4 regions of the Bacillus sp. Pc3 genome follow, and region 4 is predicted to be linked to each of the others. Evidence: riboswitches for the same ligand, from Rfam matches in the RefSeq annotation. Region 4 holds a riboswitch; each other region holds the start of a gene.
What was found. A riboswitch is a leader RNA that binds a small molecule or an ion and turns the genes downstream of it on or off. The one in region 4 is predicted to bind thiamine pyrophosphate.
Positions count from the first base shown of each region.

Region 1: it holds a riboswitch for thiamine pyrophosphate, as region 4 does, so the genes downstream of both, thiC (phosphomethylpyrimidine synthase ThiC) here and tenA (thiaminase II) in region 4, are expected to answer to the same signal.
Region 2: it holds a riboswitch for thiamine pyrophosphate, as region 4 does, so the genes downstream of both, SB24_RS03160 (ECF transporter S component) here and tenA (thiaminase II) in region 4, are expected to answer to the same signal.
Region 3: it holds a riboswitch for thiamine pyrophosphate, as region 4 does, so the genes downstream of both, SB24_RS07010 (TIR domain-containing protein) here and tenA (thiaminase II) in region 4, are expected to answer to the same signal.

Region 1 covers NZ_CP010406.1:1,200,233-1,205,098, reverse strand. The annotation lists gene SB24_RS05395 (Na+/H+ antiporter NhaC family protein) at 1-403, shown strand, start outside; gene SB24_RS05390 (Type 1 glutamine amidotransferase-like domain-containing protein) at 490-1,188, shown strand; TPP riboswitch at 1,238-1,348, shown strand; gene thiC (phosphomethylpyrimidine synthase ThiC) at 1,470-3,242, shown strand; gene SB24_RS05380 (FAD-binding oxidoreductase) at 3,283-4,638, opposite strand.
Region 2 covers NZ_CP010406.1:785,447-790,312, forward strand. The annotation lists gene SB24_RS19900 (transcriptional regulator SplA domain-containing protein) at 1-59, opposite strand, end outside; gene SB24_RS03150 (glycoside hydrolase family 18 protein) at 148-1,410, opposite strand; TPP riboswitch at 1,559-1,672, shown strand; gene SB24_RS03160 (ECF transporter S component) at 1,852-2,451, shown strand; gene SB24_RS03165 (ABC transporter ATP-binding protein) at 2,438-4,075, shown strand; gene SB24_RS03170 (energy-coupling factor transporter transmembrane component T family protein) at 4,050-4,811, shown strand; gene SB24_RS03175 (STAS domain-containing protein) at 4,857-4,866, opposite strand, start outside.
Region 3 covers NZ_CP010406.1:1,522,343-1,527,208, reverse strand. The annotation lists gene SB24_RS07035 (hypothetical protein) at 1-31, opposite strand, end outside; gene SB24_RS07030 (dihydrodipicolinate synthase family protein) at 337-1,131, shown strand; gene SB24_RS07025 (hypothetical protein) at 1,275-1,478, shown strand; gene SB24_RS07020 (Cfr family 23S rRNA (adenine(2503)-C(8))-methyltransferase) at 1,630-2,679, shown strand; gene SB24_RS07015 (hypothetical protein) at 2,789-3,169, shown strand; TPP riboswitch at 3,257-3,360, shown strand; gene SB24_RS07010 (TIR domain-containing protein) at 3,438-3,902, shown strand; gene SB24_RS07005 (thymidylate synthase) at 3,899-4,866, shown strand, end outside.
Region 4 covers NZ_CP010406.1:939,466-944,331, reverse strand. The annotation lists gene SB24_RS04055 (RluA family pseudouridine synthase) at 1-207, shown strand, start outside; gene prpE (bis(5'-nucleosyl)-tetraphosphatase PrpE) at 241-990, opposite strand; gene SB24_RS04045 (monovalent cation:proton antiporter family protein) at 1,219-3,063, shown strand; TPP riboswitch at 3,117-3,225, shown strand; gene tenA (thiaminase II) at 3,313-4,020, shown strand; gene tenI (thiazole tautomerase TenI) at 3,998-4,615, shown strand; gene thiO (glycine oxidase ThiO) at 4,599-4,866, shown strand, end outside.

The DNA of each region.
Region 1 (4,866 bases), 260 kb from region 4:
TTGGGCCGTAACAGCAGTATCTGAAGATCTGGGATTCTCGAAATATGTTACTTCTCATTTAACGTCATGGATCCCTCATATGTTTATTGCGCCGTCTCTTTTTATACTGGGGGCTGTTATATCCTATTTTATCGGGTCATCCTGGGGGACTTGGGGGCTATTAATGCCGCTCGGCGTAACGCTGGCGGTACAGTCACATACCAGTTTATTATTAGCGATCGGGGCCGTGTTTGCGAGCGGAACATTTGGAGCGTTTGCTTCTCCTCTCAGTGATAATACGGTGACAACCTGTACGGTGTTGGGGATCGATGTTGTGAAGTATGCCCGTTCGAAGCTTGTTCCGGCGCTTATCGCCGCGGGGATCTCCGTTGTGTTATACGGTGCGTTTTCATTTTTCAGATAACAAATACTTTTTAAAGGCGGTATCCGGAATGGGGGGTAACGCCTTTTTATGAGCTGTTATACTAGAGGAAAAAAGAGGTGATGACATTGAAGCAGATTATTGCAATGGGCGGCGGGGGCTTTTCCATGGAGCCGGATCATCTTGTGCTGGATCAGTATATTTTAGAGCAGTCGGCGCGGTCAAAGCCGAAAATTTGTTTTTTGCCGACGGCAAGCGGAGATTCGGAGAATTATATCGGCAGGTTTTATCAGGCCTTTCAAAAGCTGCGGTGTGAGCCGGATCACTTGTCGCTGTTTAAACCGCCGGGTTCTGATCTCAGATCCTTTCTCATGAAGAAAGATATTATATATGTCGGCGGCGGAAATACGCGCAATATGCTTGTCTTATGGAAAGAGTGGGGGCTTGACCTTATTCTTCGTGAGGCTTGGGAAAACGGCATCATGTTGGCGGGTCTCAGCGCCGGGGCGATTTGCTGGTATGAAGAAGGAGTGACGGATTCAGCTGGAGATTTGAGAGAGTTAAGAGCTTTAGGATTTTTGCGGGGAAGCTTTTGTCCGCACTATGACGGAGAAGCGGAGCGCCGGCCGGTGTATCACCGTCTGATTTCAGAAAAGAAACTCAGGGAGGGCTATGCCGCTGATGACGGCGCTGCGCTTCATTATAAAGACGGTCAGCTGTTCCGGGCTGTCTCCTCCCGGGAAACCGCAAAGGGTTATCGGGTTTTTAATACCGAAAAAGGCGTTCGGGAAACAGAGCTTATGACCTTACCGTTATCTGAATTTTGATAATATGCTTTTTTTTGTACACAACTTATGTTACGATGAGAGCGAAATCAATAGTTACTGGGGGTGCCCGTCTGAGCGGGCTGAGAGAGAAGCGGCGGCTTCTTAACCCTTTGGACCTGATCTGGTTCGTACCAGCGTGGGGAAGTAAAGGTTTTATTATTGTTGATGAAAACAATAATAGTTTCTTTCTGACTGCAAAACCGGGTTCTTCTTTGAACCCGGTTTTTTTGTGCTGGTGCTGAGCTTGGTTCTGTTATTCAAATGATAAAGGAGAGATTTGTATGCAAAATCAATCAGTACAGCAAGCGAACATTTCCATTATGTCGAGTTTTTCCGGCAGTAAAAAGGTTTATGCAGAAGGTTCTTCGCCCGATATACGAGTGCCGATGCGGGAAATCAGCCTGAGTGCGACTACGGGGGCATTCGGGGAAGAGGAGAATGCGCCGGTCCGTGTTTATGATACGAGCGGGCCGTATACAGACCCAGATGTACAGATTGATATTCATGAAGGGCTGGGGGCGCTCCGCACAAAGTGGATTACCGGGCGCGGAGATGTAGAAGAATATAACGGCCGGACCGTGAGACCTGAAGACAACGGCTATAAAAAAGAGGGCCGTGCCGCCGAATACCCCGGCCTACAGCGGAAACCGCTTCGGGCCAAGCCGGGGAAAAATGTAACACAATTGCATTATGCGAGAAAAGGCATCATTACGCCGGAAATGGAGTTTATCGCAATACGTGAGCATGTGTCTCCCGAATTTGTCAGGGAAGAGGTGGCGAGCGGCCGGGCGATTATTCCTTCTAACGTCAACCACCCGGAAAGCGAGCCGATGATTATCGGCCGGAATTTTCATGTGAAAATCAATGCCAATATCGGCAACTCGGCTGTTACATCTTCTATCGAAGAAGAAGTCGAAAAAATGACGTGGGCGATTCGCTGGGGCGCCGATACGATGATGGACTTATCCACGGGAAAAGACATTCATACGACGCGTGAATGGATTATCCGCAACTGCCCCGTGCCTGTGGGGACGGTGCCGATATATCAGGCGCTTGAAAAAGTAAATGGCATTGCCGAGGATTTAACGTGGGACATTTATCGTGACACATTGATTGAGCAGGCGGAGCAGGGCGTGGATTATTTCACCATCCATGCCGGCGTACTGCTTCGTTACGTCCCGTTAACGGCTAAACGCACGACGGGAATCGTATCCCGCGGCGGGGCAATTATGGCGCAATGGTGCCTGGCTCATCATCAGGAAAGCTTTCTGTACACGCATTTTGAAGACATTTGTGAAATTATGAAAACCTATGATATCGCTTTTTCTCTTGGTGACGGGCTTCGCCCCGGTTCGATTGCGGATGCCAATGATGAAGCGCAGTTTGCGGAATTGGAAACTCTCGGAGAATTGACGGAGATTGCGTGGAAGCACGATGTGCAAGTGATGATCGAAGGACCGGGTCATGTGCCGATGCATAAAATTAAGGAAAACATGGACAAGCAGCTGGAAATTTGTAAAGAGGCGCCTTTTTACACGCTCGGACCATTAACGACGGATATCGCTCCGGGTTATGACCACATTACTTCAGCAATCGGCGCGGCGATGATCGGCTGGTACGGGACGGCGATGCTTTGCTATGTCACGCCGAAGGAGCATTTGGGGCTGCCGAATCGTGATGATGTAAGAGAAGGTGTCATCACGTACAAAATCGCGGCACATGCCGCAGACCTTGCTAAAGGGCATCCGGGTGCACAGATCCGTGACGATGCTCTGTCTAAGGCGCGGTTTGAATTCCGGTGGCGTGATCAATTTCATTTGTCGCTTGATCCTGAAAGAGCAATGGAATATCATGATGAAACGCTGCCGGCTGAAGGCGCAAAAACGGCTCACTTCTGTTCGATGTGCGGTCCGAAGTTCTGCAGTATGAGAATTTCTCAGGATATTCGTGATTATGCGAAGGAAAACGGACTTACTGAAGACGAGGCCGTCAACGAAGGGCTGAAAGAAAAAGCAAAAGAGTTTGCAGAGAAGGGAAGCCGTTTATATCAATAAAAGAAAAGATGAAGATGGAGTTTGCCCATCTTCATCTTTTTTAGAAAAACGGTGAACGGCGAAGCGGCGGAATGCTCTGTTCAAAGCGGAATATATTTTCCGGATCGTATTTCGTTTTGACTTGACGGAGGCGGTGAACATTTTCTCCGTAATACGTTTGCAGCCAGTTTCTGATTTCTCTATCAGGCCAATTCACGTAATCTCCCATCGTTTCTCTTGATAGGGACGTTCTCAGTCCTTCGATCCAGCGGACATTTTGTCTTTCTTCTTCAGCAGATGTCCAAGTTGTAATATATTCTTGGGCAATGATTGCGTTGCGATAGTAGAATGCCGTTTGGTCAGGAGCGATCCGTCCGGCCGCCCCGCCGAGAGATTGCTGCCACACACTGGCGTTTTCGTTCGGAGCGTGCTCTAAATAGCGCTTTAAAGTGGAAATCGCGCGTGTTGATAATGGTTTTTCAATAAAGGATCCTGACCGCTTCATCTTTTGCGGCTGATTGCCTCCCGGGCTGTTAAAAAAGGCTGCCGCTTTAATAAATGGCACTGTCTTGACCATGCCGCTTGCCGGTTTTCCCGCTTTCATTAACGGAGCCAGCAGTTCTTTCAGCTCATCCTTTGTCCCGGTAAATTGACCGAGCGCTTCTATGCGGTTTACTTCCTTAGGCCAAAACTGAATTGATGAGGTAAGCCGGTTGTCTGTAAATGGAGCCCAGCGCTGCCATGTGTTAAATACTTCCTCAAAATCATCCCAGCCCCAAGTGACAGAAAAAACAGACACGCACGAGATCGGCACGGCTTTAAACATCATGGATGTGACAATGCCGAAGTTGCCTCCCCCTCCGCCCTGAGATGCCCAAAATAGATCAGAGTGCTTTGAGCGGTTGACTGTGATCAAGTCAGCACCCGCTTTTTCGTCCGCTATGATCATTTCGAGCTGGAGGAGACGATCGCAAGTAAGTCCGGCTGTCCTTGTTAAATATCCGATTCCTCCCCCGAGCGTCAGCCCTGTGATTCCCACATTCGCAATGGTTCCCGCAGGAAGGGTCAAGCCGTACCGCCAGAGTGTCCGGTAGACTTCCCCCAATTCGGCTCCCGCTTCAATCGAGACCAGCCGCTTATCCTCATTTACTCTTATTTTCTTCATTTCACTGAGATCAATGACTAGTCCGTCATTTAACAGGGAAAAATTTTCGTAGCTGTGTCTTCCGCCTCTGATACGGAAAGGCACATTGTTCTCACGTGCCCATCTCACCGCATTGAGGGCGTCATGTTTGTTTTGACAAAACACAATGATGTCTGGATATCTTTGCAGGCTTAAATTGATATTGGTTCTTGCAGCATTATAGTCCGGGTCATCTTTTTTGACGATGCGACCGGTCAATGTTGTCTTTTCCACATTCTCACTCACTTTCACTTGTACTCTGCTATGTTTTCTAGCATATGCGGAAAAATGAGAGAGTGTATGAGGAAAACCCCCGGAAGGAAACGATATTTTAAATTATAGTTGACAGGTAGGGATTGTATGAATTAACATAATCATTACATATTTCCAAACGATGGCTGATCGGATCACCGAAGGCTCTTATCTTTTAAACAGATAAGGGCCTTTTTTGCGTGAAAGTCA
Region 2 (4,866 bases), 150 kb from region 4:
TTTGTCGGATGCGGTACATACTCAGCCTCGTTGATATACTGCTCTTCCCTTTTCTTCATATGACAGACCTCCTGTTCAATTTTAGATTGTCCAAAAGAAGATCCGTTATCATAGGAAAAAAAATTACTTGCGGAGCGGGACATGCAGCTATATTTTTCGGATCGTGAAAAAGTTCCTAAGCAGCCACGGGCCCGGTTTGAAACCGAGCGTTAATTGCCACGCGCCGATCGCCTGCAGTCCGAACTCCCGAACGAGAACCATTTTTTCACTCATGCTCCGCACATCCTCAAACCACACTTCATGCGTTCTTCCATTTTCATCAGTATACCGGAAGTAAGGGGAACGCTCCTGCTGGGAATAACGGATCACTGATTGATGCTTCATGGCCGTTTCCATGGCGCGCTGATTGGAGATGGCGGATCCGATCGTTCCGGGACGGTACGGAATCACCCAATCATACCCGTACAGCGGAACACCGAGAATCACTTTTCTTCTCGGCACCCTGCTGATGGCAAAATTGATCGTTTGCCTGACCTCTGTCAAAGGCGCCACAGGTCCCGGCTCACTGCCGGCGTGGTGCCAGTCGTACGCCATAATGAACATATAATCGACGACGGCTCCAATTCCGCCGTAATCATATCCCCTCAGCCACGGCACTGCATCACTTGTTTTCGCCGGAACCGATATCGTTAACGCGAGCTGATGCTCTGAAAGCCGGGTTTTTAACTGCCGGAGAAATCCTGTGAAGAGGTCCCTGTCAGCTTCTCTGACCCGTTCAAAATCGATATTTACACCGCCGTATCCCTTTCTTACGGTTAAGGAGACGATATTGCTGACGAGATTCGTTCTTGCCGTCGGATTTTGCAGCACTTGATGGGCTAATTCCGGACTGAATCCCCCTTCTGTCAGATTCGTAATGACGGCAAGCGGGCGCACTCTGTTCTGCCATGTGGTTTCTATTGCGGTTCTGTCGTTTAAATCGTTAATGATATCTCCATTCGGGCCAAAATGATATTCAAACAAAGAAATCGCCGAAGAATACGGCGCAAAATCATTAATTAGCTCTCTATCCGCTTCAGGCGTCCGAATGACATAAAATTGCAGGGTTCCCGCAAGATAGTTAGAGATATCAGGAATCTTCACTTTCATACCCGCCCGCAGCCGGTTCGGCGGAATATCCGGGTTTGCCTGCATCAGCTGCATCTGCGGCACATAAGCCTTACCTGCGATAACGGCATACGTATCATTCGGCTGAACCGTATATTCATTAAGAGGGATTAAAAGCGCCTGCCCCGGAACGATATTCGTTTCCTCAAGCCCGTTGACACTTCTGATGCTGTCAACAGGGTATCCGTACTTTCTGCTGATGGAAAATAACGAGTCACCAGACTGCACTGTATGAACAAACATAGATGTCCTCCGTTTCCTTTTGATCAAAAGGGCTCTACTTATCTTTATGAATGATCATCCGGTCCGATTCCAAACTCTGTTTGGAGAAAGGCTGTTTACAAATCAGACATGATCAACTATGATGATGTCATCATAAAAAACTGTATAGGAAACGCACTAGGGGTGCTGTTATCGGCTGAGATAAAACATGCGGCAGGCGTGTTTTGATCCCTTATAACCCGATCTGGATAATACCAGCGTGGGGAAGTGCAGATTGACCGGAGCGCAGGGTTTTTCCCCATGCGTTTTCGTTCTGCTGCTGCATATTCCCTCGGATATGCAGTTTTTTATTTTTCATTAAAAAACGGGGGAGGACACCGCAATATGAAACTGAATATGAACCGCCTGTAAAATCATCTCTTTCATACATACGACTATCCGATAAGAAAGCAGGAGATCACAATGAAAATTTGGAAAATGAGAGAAATTGTCGTCATGTCCGTCATCAGTGTTGTATTTGCTGTCATTTATTTAGTATCAACTCATGCAAGCAATATAGCGGCAGGGTTTTTCGGCCGGATGAGCTATGAACCGATTTACGGTATCTGGTTTATCGTCTCGGTGATTGCCGCGTACATTATTCAAAAACCGGGAGCGGCTCTTGTTTCTGAAATCATCGCCGCGTTTGTGGAGTGCTTACTCGGAAATCCGTCAGGACCGATGGTGATCCTGATCGGGATCGCACAGGGAATCGGTGCGGAAGCGGTCTTTTTTGCGACACGCTGGCGGGTGTATACCCTGCCCGTGCTTCTTTTATCCGGTATAGGGTCTTCTGTGACGAGCTTCATTTATGACTTGGTCGTTTCCGGATACTCTGTTTTGAATCCGGGTTTATTAGCCGTCATGCTTCTCATCCGTCTGGTCTCAGGTGCGCTTCTTGCCGGCCTTCTCGGCAAAGCAATCAGTGATGCGCTGGCTTACACAGGGGTGCTGAACGGCATGGCGCTCGGAAAACAATTCAAGAAGAAAAAGAAACAGGTGAACCAAGATGCAGGCATCTGAGCCCCTTCTATCGGCCGGCCGTCTTACCTTTTCTTATGATCAGGATGAAAAGCCGATTCTTCAAAACGTGTCCTTTCAGCTCCGCAAAGGAGAGCGGGCTTTATTGCTCGGGCCGAGCGGATGCGGCAAAAGCTCGCTCGCTCTCTGTTTAAACGGTCTGTACCCGGAAGCATGCGATGGGGTTCAATCGGGAACCGTTTCTTTATACGGAACACCTCTTTCACATCTGACAGAGCCCGCCGCCAGATCCATCGGCGTCGTGTTTCAAGATCCGGACCAGCAGTTTTGCATGCTGACGGTTGAAGATGAAATCGCCTTCGGCCTGGAAAATTTGCAATATACAAAAGAAGATATGGACGCAATCATCGATGATGTTTTGGCAAAATTGGAGATCACTCATCTGAAAATGCGAACGATCGCTTCGCTGTCAGGCGGTTCAAAACAAAAAGTGGCGCTTGCCTGTATCATTGCGATGGAACCGGAACTCATTATTTTGGACGAACCGACGGCACAGCTTGATCCATATTCCGCACGTGAATTAGTGCGGCTGATCAAAGATCTTCAAGCAAAAAAAGGCTTCGGCCTTCTCGTTATCGAACATCAGCTTGATCATTGGGCGCCGTGGATGGACAGGACGATTGTCCTTGACGAAACGGGTCAGAAGGTGATGGACGGAGAGACGGACGTTATCTTTGAAACAAAGATTGAAGAGCTGATGCAGCTCGGCATTCCGATTCCGCGTGTGATCTCATTGCAGGAGCACGTCAGCATTCCTTTTACATTGTGTAAAGAAAAGCTGTTTCAAGAATCTGTACCGTCTCTGCCCGAACCCCGGCCCGCCGCGCTTTCGGCAGAAGACGCGCTGAGCGTTCACGGGCTGTCATTCTCAAGAGGAGCAGACGTCATTTTTCAGGATGTGAGCTTTTCCGTAAAAAAAGGTTCAATCACCGCGATTGCCGGCCCTAACGGAACAGGAAAAACAACGCTCCTTTCTGCCGCGGCCAAGCTCATCCGTCCGCTGGGCGGAGACATCAAAATAGACGGCAGACCGATTGATTCCTATTCTGAAAAAGAGCTGCGGCGGCTGATCGGATATGTTTTCCAAAATCCTGAACACCAATTTGTCACAGATTCCGCCATTCAAGAGCTGATGTTCGGTTTTGAAAGCAGCAGAGCCGCAAAGGAGAAAGCTCTTCAGCTGTTAACCCGATTCGGCCTGAGACGCCATGCCTCACAGCATCCGTTTTCTTTAAGCCAAGGACAAAAACGCAGGCTCAGCGTCGCGACGATGCTTATGCACAATGTGAACGTTTTGATGCTTGATGAACCGACTTTCGGACAGGATGCCAAAACGGCGCGGGAGTGTATGCAAATGCTCCGTGAGATTCAAAAGGAAGGAACGGCTGTTTTGATGGTGACACACGATATGGAACTCGTCTCAGATTATGCCGACACGATCCTTGTGCTCTGCGGCACGAAACTGGTATTCCGGGGAACTCCCGACGCTTTATTTTCTGATAACACCGGGATCGCCGAGCAGGCGCATTTGGCTTTACCGCTGCGGTATGAATGGATGAAACACGACAGGAGGCGGAGAAATGAACTTGCGGCTGGAGGCTGTTAACCCGTCAATAAAGGCGGCGGCTGTATTGTTATGCGTCATTATGCTGTCGTTTATTTATAATCCGTACACCCCTGCTTTGTTTTATATCATCATTGCGGGAGGCGTCCTCTCGGCGGGGCGTGTGCCGCTGAAAAAATGGCTGCTGTTCACGATTCCGTTTGTCATTCTGGCCTTCGGTTCTTTATGGACAGCCGCCGTATTCGGAAACGTCCCGACAACCGGAAGCAACCTGCTGTTTAAGCTCGGGCCGATTGCCGTCAACAGTGATAACGCGGCGCTCGGGATTTCTATCGCGTTTCGTATTTTATGTTTTTCCGCTTTGTCGATGATGTTTCTTTTCACAACCGATCCGATTCTGTTCATGCTCAGTCTGATTCAGCAGTGTAAGCTGCCGCCCAAGCTTGCATACGGCGTTATCGCGGGGTTCCGGTTTCTCCCTCTTCTGAAAGATGAAATCCTGATCATCCGGCAGGCGCACAGAATCAGGGGCGCGGCGTCTGATTCCGGGCTGAAAGGAAAGCTCTCCGCCTTCAGGCGCTTCACCATTCCGCTATTGGCAGGCGCAATCAGAAAGGCGGAACGCACGGCGATCGCGATGGAATCTAAAGGCTTTACGGGGAGCCGAAACCGCACGTTTTACAGAACTGTTACCGTGCGCCGCGCCGACTGGTGCTTTTTCCTGCTCGTGCTTCTGTTATTCGGGGCAAGCTGGCTCATTTCATTGTTGTTTGTATAAAAACAGGCCGCCGGAGTGATTCGGCAGCCTGTTTTGTTATGTATGTTATTGATGA
Region 3 (4,866 bases), 580 kb from region 4:
ATACATAATACGGATAATAATAATAATACATATCTAAACTCCCTTTATGAATGGCTTTTAGGAGCAGGATATGCACCCAGATTGTTTTTGATAAGGGCATGTGCCTAAATGAATCCGTCAAATGTTGTTGAGTCTGAATATTTTAGCCCGCCAAAACCAATGGGTAAAACAGTTAAGGCCGAAGCTATGAAGCAGGCTCTCTTTGCCTGCTTTTTTTGTGTGTCGGCCTTTACATCTGACATGTAAAGTTATCTGAAACTGTATCTTTTTAAATGTCAGACAGTGTTATATGATACTCTGCAGATATTCAAGAATATGTACTTGGAGGACATTCTCATGCGAAATTTTAATGTTGCTATCCCTACGCCTTTTCATGAAGATGAAAGTTTATATTTAGAAGGATTTGATGCTATTGTCGAACATTTGAAAAACAGCGGTATCCATTCGTTACTCATATGCGGCACGACTGGTGAACAGCATTCACTCAGCATAGATGAGCGTCTTCAGATCATTGAGTATGTTCATCAGCGAAAATTTGAAGATGTTGAACTGATGTTCGGTGTTTCAGCCGTAAGAACCATTGATGCCGTCAAACTGATGAAACACATCGAGAAAACCAATATTGATTCTGTACTGATTGGTTTTCCTCCTTATATAAGACCGACACAGCAGCAAGCCGTTTATTACGTTGACGAACTTCTCAGTCATACCTCTAAAGAGGCTGTGCTTTATAATAACCCCGGCCGGACCGGTTTTAATCTGAGTGAGAAAGCGCTTAAAGACTTAATAAGCCGGCATCCCGGGATAAAGGGGCTGAAAGAAGGAGGAGACGTTCTGCGTCATAAACAAACAGAGTTCCCTGATCACTTTATTTTGTTTGCGGCAGGAGACGTTGAATTTCCGAAGATGCTGAGTAACGGGTGTAACGGCCTGTCAAGCATGGCCGGAAATGTCTATCCTGAAGAAATCAGAGAAAGCTTCAGCAGCTTATCAGAAAATAAACCGATTAATCTGGATCGAATAAACGATCTGATTGCTGAAGTGACAAATCATCATACTGTCATGAATATAAAAAATCACTATAGGAAGATTGGGATTCAAGCAGGCAGCTGCCGGTCACCCATTATATAAGAAATGTTCCGTCGCGGATAAGTGAAAAATGTGATCAGCGCGCTTTCTGTACTTGGATTAGGCTTAATAAGCAAGTTGTATAATACTGTCATTAGCGGGGGCGTAAGCATTTGTTTAGCTTTACATAAGGGAAACCTTATGATATGGTGATTATTGCTAATATTGACAAGAAAGAGGTGAAAGCGATGATAACGATTTATGGAATTTTGTATGGTAAAAATGCAAAAATTGGAAACATCTTGGCGGACAAAGGGAGCAGTCTGTCCTTTTTTAAGCCAAATCACCATACAAAAACAGTTATCGGTGCTTTTTCTCTATGTCAAATAAACGATAATCCAATGACATAATGTCCTTGTTTATTTGTGCATGATGTTATTTAAGCGTAACACCGATAATTGTGTCGGTGTTTTTTTGTGCCTGATTTTAAAAAAAGGTTAGATTGATAACTCCCTTCTATTTACTCAAACAAACAAGAGTATTATGGAAGGATGAGAAAACATGCAACAAAAAAACAAGTATATAAGAATCCAAGAGTTCCTGAAGCAAAATAAATTTCCTGATTTTAGAATGAATCAAATCAAAAATGCTGTATTCCAAGGGAGAATAAATCATTTCAATGAAATAACGGTTCTTCCTAAATCCTTGAGAAAATTGTTAATAGAGGAGTTCGGAGAGTCAATTATAAATATTGCTCCTTTAAAAGTGCAGCATTCTGAGCAAGTTACAAAAGTCTTATTTGAAATTTCAGGAGACGAAAAAATAGAAACGGTTAATATGAAATATAAAGCCGGTTGGGAGTCATTTTGTATATCCTCGCAGTGCGGCTGTCATTTTGGCTGTACATTTTGTGCAACAGGAGATATTGGTTTAAAACGCAATTTAACGTCAGATGAAATGACTGACCAAATTTTGTACTTTCACTTAAAAGGACATTCAATTGACAGTATTTCTTTTATGGGAATGGGAGAAGCATTAGCGAATGTACAAGTTTTTGATGCTTTACATGTGCTTACAAATCCGGAGTTGTTTGCTTTAAGCCCTCGCAGGTTATCTATTTCGACCATAGGTATTATTCCGGGCATTAAAAAAATCACTCAGGATTATCCGCAGGTCAACCTGACGTTTTCATTACATTCTCCTTTTAATGAACAGCGAAGCAAGTTAATGCCGATTAATGAACGCTACCCGTTATTGGAGGTAATGGACACATTAGATGAGCATATACGTGTGACCTCAAGAAAAGTTTATATTGCTTATATTATGCTGCCGGGAGTTAATGATTCTATTGATCATGCGAATGAAGTAGTAAATCTTTTAAGAAGCAGATATAAGAGAGGGAACTTGTTCCATGTAAACATCATTAGATATAACCCGACTGTTAGTTCACCTATGAGATTTGAAGAAGTAAATGAGAAACAAGTTGTAAATTTCTATAAAAAATTAAAGTCAGCAGGAATTAACGTGACCGTCAGAAGTCAATTTGGCATTGATATAGATGCTGCTTGCGGACAATTATATGGAAATTATCAAAAAAATAAGAACCAATAAATCAGGTGCAGAACTCGGTTTGACTTCATATTATTTCATTTGATAACATAAAATGGTTATTGTGGTTGAAAAAAAGATACCCGTTTTTATAAAAAAAGGAGTCATAACGTTGCTGAAAAGGTTTTTTCTTGTTTTTCTTACGCTGATGATGTCTATATTTGCTGTATTCGCGGCTGCTGAAGAGTCTCCCGGCGATCGTGTCATTTCTTTTGACGAGCCTATGATTTTATTGATCTCACTCGGAATCATCTTATGTTTGTTCATTCCGCCATTCGTCATGTCCTTTTTTGGCAGTTTGGTTGTGAGAATCATATCCGGAGTCTATCAATGTTTTATCGTCCTCACGTTTGCGGGCCTCATTCCGATTGGATTTCTGATTCCCAATGGCTTTTTGACAATTCTTGCTGCCGTACTGGGGACTTTGGTCAGTTCAGCGAGTGTTGCCGTGACCTTATTCGTTGGCAGGAAAAAAGAGGCCGGAAGGTTTTAAAACTAGTGGGTAAGCTGCAATATTGAAGGGAAAGTCATTGTTTGACTATTTATATGGAATAGCATAGAATTAAAGTAAATATTTATAAAAAGTCACTAGGGGAGCTTTAATAGCTGAGAAGAGACAATACGTCCTGACCCTTTGAACCTGATTTGGTTAATACCAGCGTAGGGAAGTGAAAAATTAGAGAGATTCTTTATCTTATCTATATTTAAGCCACTTTCCATAGAGGAAAGTGGCTTTATTTATTTTGAAAGGGTGATATGAAGTGGCGACTAAAAAAGTTTTTCTGGCAGGGCCTTTTAAAAGTTTAGTAGATGAGAAAACTGGATTGATGAGTACGTATGAGAGGGGAAAGCTGGAATCATTAATTTCCTTTTTTGAGAATGAAGGATGGCTGGTTCATAATGCTCATAAGCGGGAAGGGTGGGGGAAAGATTTCATGACACCCCTTCAATGCACTAAAATTGATTTTGATGAAATAAGTACTTGCGACCTTTTTGCAGCATTTCCCGGATCACCCGCTTCTCCTGGAACACATATAGAAATTGGATGGGCTTCCGCCTTGAAAAAAAAGATCGTGCTATTTCTAGAAAAGGACAAGGATTATGCTTTCTTAATTCAAGGGTTACATGCAGTGGCGGATGTTGAGTACATCAGCTATAAAGATACAGATGATTTAATAGAGAACATTAAAAATACCTTTGCAGCATATAAGGCGGAATCTCAATGAGAAAGAGAACTTTTCATGAAGCATATACGGAAACGCTGTATGACATCTATCACAACCCTGAATTTTTCAATTCACCGCGCGGACAAAAAAGCAGAGAACAATTGAACTACCATCTGACTTTGGAAAATCCAATAGAACGTGTTACTTATTTATCCTCAAGAAAAACCAATATCGTGTTTAATTTTGCTGAAGTGCTATGGTATTTATCGGGGAGTAACGACTTAGATTTTATCAGTTATTACAATAAAAAAATGCCCTCATATTCAATGAATAAAAAAACATTAACAGGCACTGCGTACGGGCCTAAAATATTTGAATTCGGAAATGCAAAACTAAATCAATGGAATAGAATAAAAAATCTTTTGACACAAGAAGATATTGATTCAAAAAGGGCATTTATTCAAATATTCGATGCTTCGGAACTCTTCGTTTTAGAAAATATAGATGTTTCCTGCACAATCGGTTTGCAGTTTTTTGTGAGGGAAGGCGAATTATACATGTCTTCTGTCATGCGTGCAAATGATGCTTTTCGCGGGATGATCAGTGATCTTTTCTCATTTACCTTCATGCAGGAATTAATGGCCAGAGAACTGCGTGTAGAAGTCGGAGAATATTTTCATAATGCGGGATCAATCCATATTTATGATTCAGATCATGAATGGGCGAAAACGGTGCTTGAAGAAGCTGAAAATTACCATGATATTCCGGAATTTGAATTCCCGAAAATGCCTGAGGGAAATAACTGGCCGTCCATTGAAACAGTCTTAAAGTACGAAGAATTACTTAGGAAAGATCAAATTTCTATGACTAAAAACGATATTGAAATGCTTGATTTACCTGATTACTGGAAACAGATTCTTTTCCTTTTCAGTATATACCAGCATATTGCATATAAACGTGATATGGATCATTCTCTATTTCAAAGTTTACTTCCTGTATATCAATTTTTCGTCAGGAATAAGTG
Region 4 (4,866 bases):
GGGCGGACGCATCAAATCCGGGTGCACATGAGCTACCTCGGCCATCCGTTAGTCGGTGATACACTGTACGGCGGAAAAAATGAGGGAATTGCCCGGCAGGCTCTTCACAGTGAGCGGCTTTCATTCGTACACCCCATGACCGGAGAAACGCTCGTTTTTCAGGCCCCGGTGCCTGACGATATGAAAACATTAATTGAACACGTGTAAAGCCCGAACCGTTTACCGGTTTCGGGCTTTTTTTTATGCCTGCCTTCCGTGATCCTCGCGAAATCGTGAGGCATCATAGGGCATTGAGCTTTCCACAGAGACGGTTTCATGCTCTGGAAAGCGAAAGCCTGTCAGTTGATTGCCGAAGACGCATCCTGTATCAATGTTGATTGTACGGTTGACGATCCGGGGGCGTTTTACCGGGGTATGGCCGTAAACAATCCATGCCTTGCCTTCATAAGCGGCGGCCCAGTCTCTTCTGACGGGTCTGCCGTCGGGATACGTTTCACCCGTGATATCGCCGTACAGAACAAATTCTTTTACCTTACGCGAGTATTTACCGATATCGTCAGCTTTTATGCCGGCGTGAGCGACGACGAGATCGCCCTTATGTAAAATGTCATAAAGCGGCGCTGACTCATATAAGCGGATGAATTGTCTGGAGACTTCCGTTCTGTCGGCGGGAGACAGCTCTTTCAGTTCGGCTGCCGTCGTTTCCAGTCCGTGCATCACTTTTACGGGGTTTCCTTTTAAGTAACGATACAGTTTGTTGCAATGATTTCCCGGGACATAACGGACGGCTCCTTTTTCATATGCTTTTGCCACAAAACGCATCACTTCTACGGATTTTGGGCCTCTGTCCGTTAAATCCCCCGCAAAGACAAGCGTCCTGCCTTCAGAGTGAACGGGCGTTCCGTCTTTCACTTCATATCCGAGCTTTTGCATTAACGCGATCATTTCGTCATAACATCCGTGTATATCGCTGATGATGTCGTAAGCCATTCGTGTCAGCCTCCTTATTAACGGTTTTTTATTTATTATGGGGCTAATTCCTATACCTAATTACGCTGTTTTTGCACAAATTAAAAAAAGAATTGAAGAAATAAAGCCTTATCACTTTTTTTTCGCGTTCAGCCTTGTTAGAATATGCGTTATGTTTTTAAAAAAAAGTAAGGTTTCGCCCGCTTAAAGCGGGCTTTTATAACCCTTGTTTTAAGGAGGTATTTACGAATGGAACACACATCAGTCGCATCTTTAGTCGTCGTTCTGATCGTCGCTTTTTTGACGCCGCTCCTTTTACATCGGTTTAAGCTCAGCATCCCCGTCGTCGTCGCGGAGATCATCATGGGGCTTATTATCGGAAAAAGCGGCCTGAATCTTGTCGTTCAGGGAGACACGTGGCTGGAGACGCTGTCTGTTCTCGGCTTTATCTTTTTAATGTTTTTAAGCGGCTTGGAAATTGATTTTTCTTCATTTGAGAAAGGGAAGAAAAAACAATTCCTTCCGAACGGCAAGGAAGCGCCCAACACGTTTTCTGCCGCACTGATTATCTTTTTCGGCATCTTTATTTTATCATTGCTGCTGTCCTATGCCTTTGTATTAGCCGGTTTTATTCAAAACGCATTTTTAATGACGCTTATTATTTCGACGATATCACTCGGTGTGGTGGTCCCGACTTTAAAGGAAGAACGGATTATGAACTCCAATATCGGCCAGATCATCCTGCTTGTCGCCGTTATCGCGGACTTGGCTACGATGATTCTGCTCGCTTTCTTCTCTTCTCTTTACGGAGAAGACAGCGGAAATATGTGGCTTCTGTTGATTCTCTTTGCCGCGGGGGTCGTGCTGTATTTCTTCGGCAGGATCTTTAAACACCGTTCATTTGTGCAGTCGATGTCTAAAGGCACCGTGCAGATCGGCACGAGAGCCATTTTCACACTGATTATCGTGCTTGTCGCTTTATCGGAATCTCTCGGGGCGGAAAATATTCTCGGCGCGTTTTTGGCAGGCGTTCTGGTATCGCTTCTGTCTCCGAATAAAGAAATGGTGGAACAGCTGGATTCCTTCGGCTACGGGTTTTTAATTCCGATCTTTTTCGTCATGGTCGGGGTGAAATTGGACATTTGGACGCTCTTCCAAGATCCGAAAACGTTAACGATGATTCCGCTGCTTCTGCTTGCGCTGTTTATCAGCAAGATGTTCCCGGTGTTTTATTTAAAGAAATGGTATGACAATAGAACCGTGTTTGCTTCGGGCTTTTTGCTGACGTCCACGCTGTCGCTTGTTATCGCGGCGGCTACGATCGGAGAAAGGCTCCACATTATCAGCGCCAATATGTCCGGCGCGCTGACTTTAGTTGCGGTTATTGCCAGCATCATCACGCCGATCGGCTTTAAGAAATTATACAAACGGCAAAGTGCGCCGCAGGAAAAAAAGCGCATTACATTTATCGGCGCCAACCAAATGACGCTTCCGGTTACGCTGGAATTGCCTGAGGAGGAATATGAAGTACGGGTCGTCCATGTGTATCAGGAAAATGCCGGGGAAACGCTTGCGGAATCCGTTTTTTCGGTTGACACGATTTCTGATTACGAGCCCGGAACGCTTGAGTCGCACGGTATTTTCAAAACGGATATTCTTGTCGTGGCGACGGGAAATGAAGATGTGAACGCTGAAATCGCCTTAATAGCGAAAGAGAAAGGGACTGAGCGTATCATCGCAAGCGTCGGCTCGGTTGAGCATGAAACAAAACTGAAAGAAGAGGGCATCAGTATTTTTTCTATCCTTCTGTCTACAAAGACGCTCTTGCGCGCATTAATTGAGGCGCCGGGCGTGATGAGCCTCCTGACGAATGAGGAGTCTTCGTTATATCAGATCAATCTGGAAAACCCGGCGTATAACGGCATCATTCTGCGAGAATTTCCGCTGATGGGCGATGTGATTTTCGTCCGGATTTTCAGAGGTGTGGACAGCATCGTTCCGCACGGAGACACGCGGCTGAAAACAGGAGACCGTCTCATCGTCACGGGCTCGCGCAACTACGTGTCGGAACTGAGAAAAATCCTTGAAGCTTGACCAAATTGCAATTCGTGATAATATAGAAGGCATAACAAATAAATCAATAATCGTATGACCACTAGGGGTGTCCTTCATAAGGGCTGAGATAAAAGTGAGACTTTTAGACCCTCATAACTTGAACAGGTTCAGACCTGCGTAGGGAAGTGGAGCGGTATTTTTTTGGGGTTCCTTTTATCCATTTAAATTCCAAACCACTTTTCCGATGCGGGAAAGTGGTTTTTTTATTTTAACAGGGGGGAAGACATGATGACATTTTCTGAAGAATGCAGACTGGCGGCTGCCGAATGGTGGGACGGAAGTTTTGTTCATCCGTTTGTAACGGGAATCGGTGACGGAAGCCTGCCGATAGACCGTTTCAGCTATTACGTGCTGCAAGATTCCTACTATTTGACGCATTTTGCAAAAGTTCAGGCGTTCGGCGCCGCATATGCCGAAGACTTGTTTACGACGGGCAGGATGGCGGGCCACGCTCAAGGGACATATGAAGCGGAAATGGCGCTGCACCGCGAGTTTACGGAGCTTATAGGGATTACGGAAGAAGAGCGTGCGGCATTTAAACCGGCACCGACCGCCTATTCTTATACGTCTCATATGTACAGATCGGTGATGAGCGGCAATTTTGGAGAAATATTAGCTGCGCTTCTGCCCTGTTATTGGCTTTATTATGAAGTCGGCGAACACTTAAAGGAGTGCAAACCGGAGCATCCGATTTATGAAAAATGGATCGGTACATACGGCGGAGACTGGTTCAGACAGCAAGTCGAAGAACAGATCAGCCGTTTTGACGAGATTGCTGAAAACAGCACAGAGGACATCCGCGCGAAAATGAAAGAGAATTTTGTGATTTCAAGCTATTATGAATATCAATTTTGGGGAATGGCCTATCAAAAAGAAGGCTGGTCCGAGAAGGGCGGAAAAGAGGTGGAATCTTTTGGAGCTGCACGCGGTAACTGATAATCGCAAACCCGTTGCCGAGCTGGCCGAGGATATTCTTTCGATTCAGCGCGAAGTAAGCTTTATCCATATCCGTGAGCGGGATAAAACAGCGGGAGAGATCATGCAGCTTTTGTCCCTTTTGAAAAAGGGCGGTGCGGATAAGGACAAATTGATCATCAATGACAGGGCGGATATCGCGCTTTTTGCCAATATACACCGTGTTCAGCTTCCGTCCCGCAGCTTTTCCGTAAAGCAGGTGCGAAGCAGATTTCCCCATCTTCATATCGGACGTTCGGTTCATTCGCTGAAAGAAGCCATCCAAGCTGAAAAGGAAGATGCGGATTATGTGGTGTTCGGCCATGTATTTGAAACCGAATGTAAACAAGGACTTGAAGCAAGAGGCATCAGCCTGCTTTCAGAGATCAAACGCACGCTTTCCATCCCCGTCATCGCAATCGGCGGAATGACACTGCAGACGATCGGACACACAAAGCAGGCGAAGCCGGACGGAATTGCCGTCATGTCAGGCATTTTCTCAGCTGAAAATCCTGAGGAGGCGGCAAAACGGTATGCACGCGCGGTAAGGGAGGCCGATTATGAAGAAGCACTATGATACGGCGGTGATCGGCGGCGGAATTATCGGGTGCGCCATTTCTTATGAGCTGGCGAAGACGCAGCAGAACGTTGTCTTGCTTGAAGCCGGAGAAGTCGGCCGAAAAACGACAAGCGCTGCCGCGGGAATGCTGGGCGCTCATGCGGAATGTGAAAACCGGGATGCGTTTTTTGATTTTGCCATGCACAGTCAAAGGCTGTATGAAGCGGCGGGGCAAGAGCTTGAGGAAGCTTGCGGCATTGACATCAGGC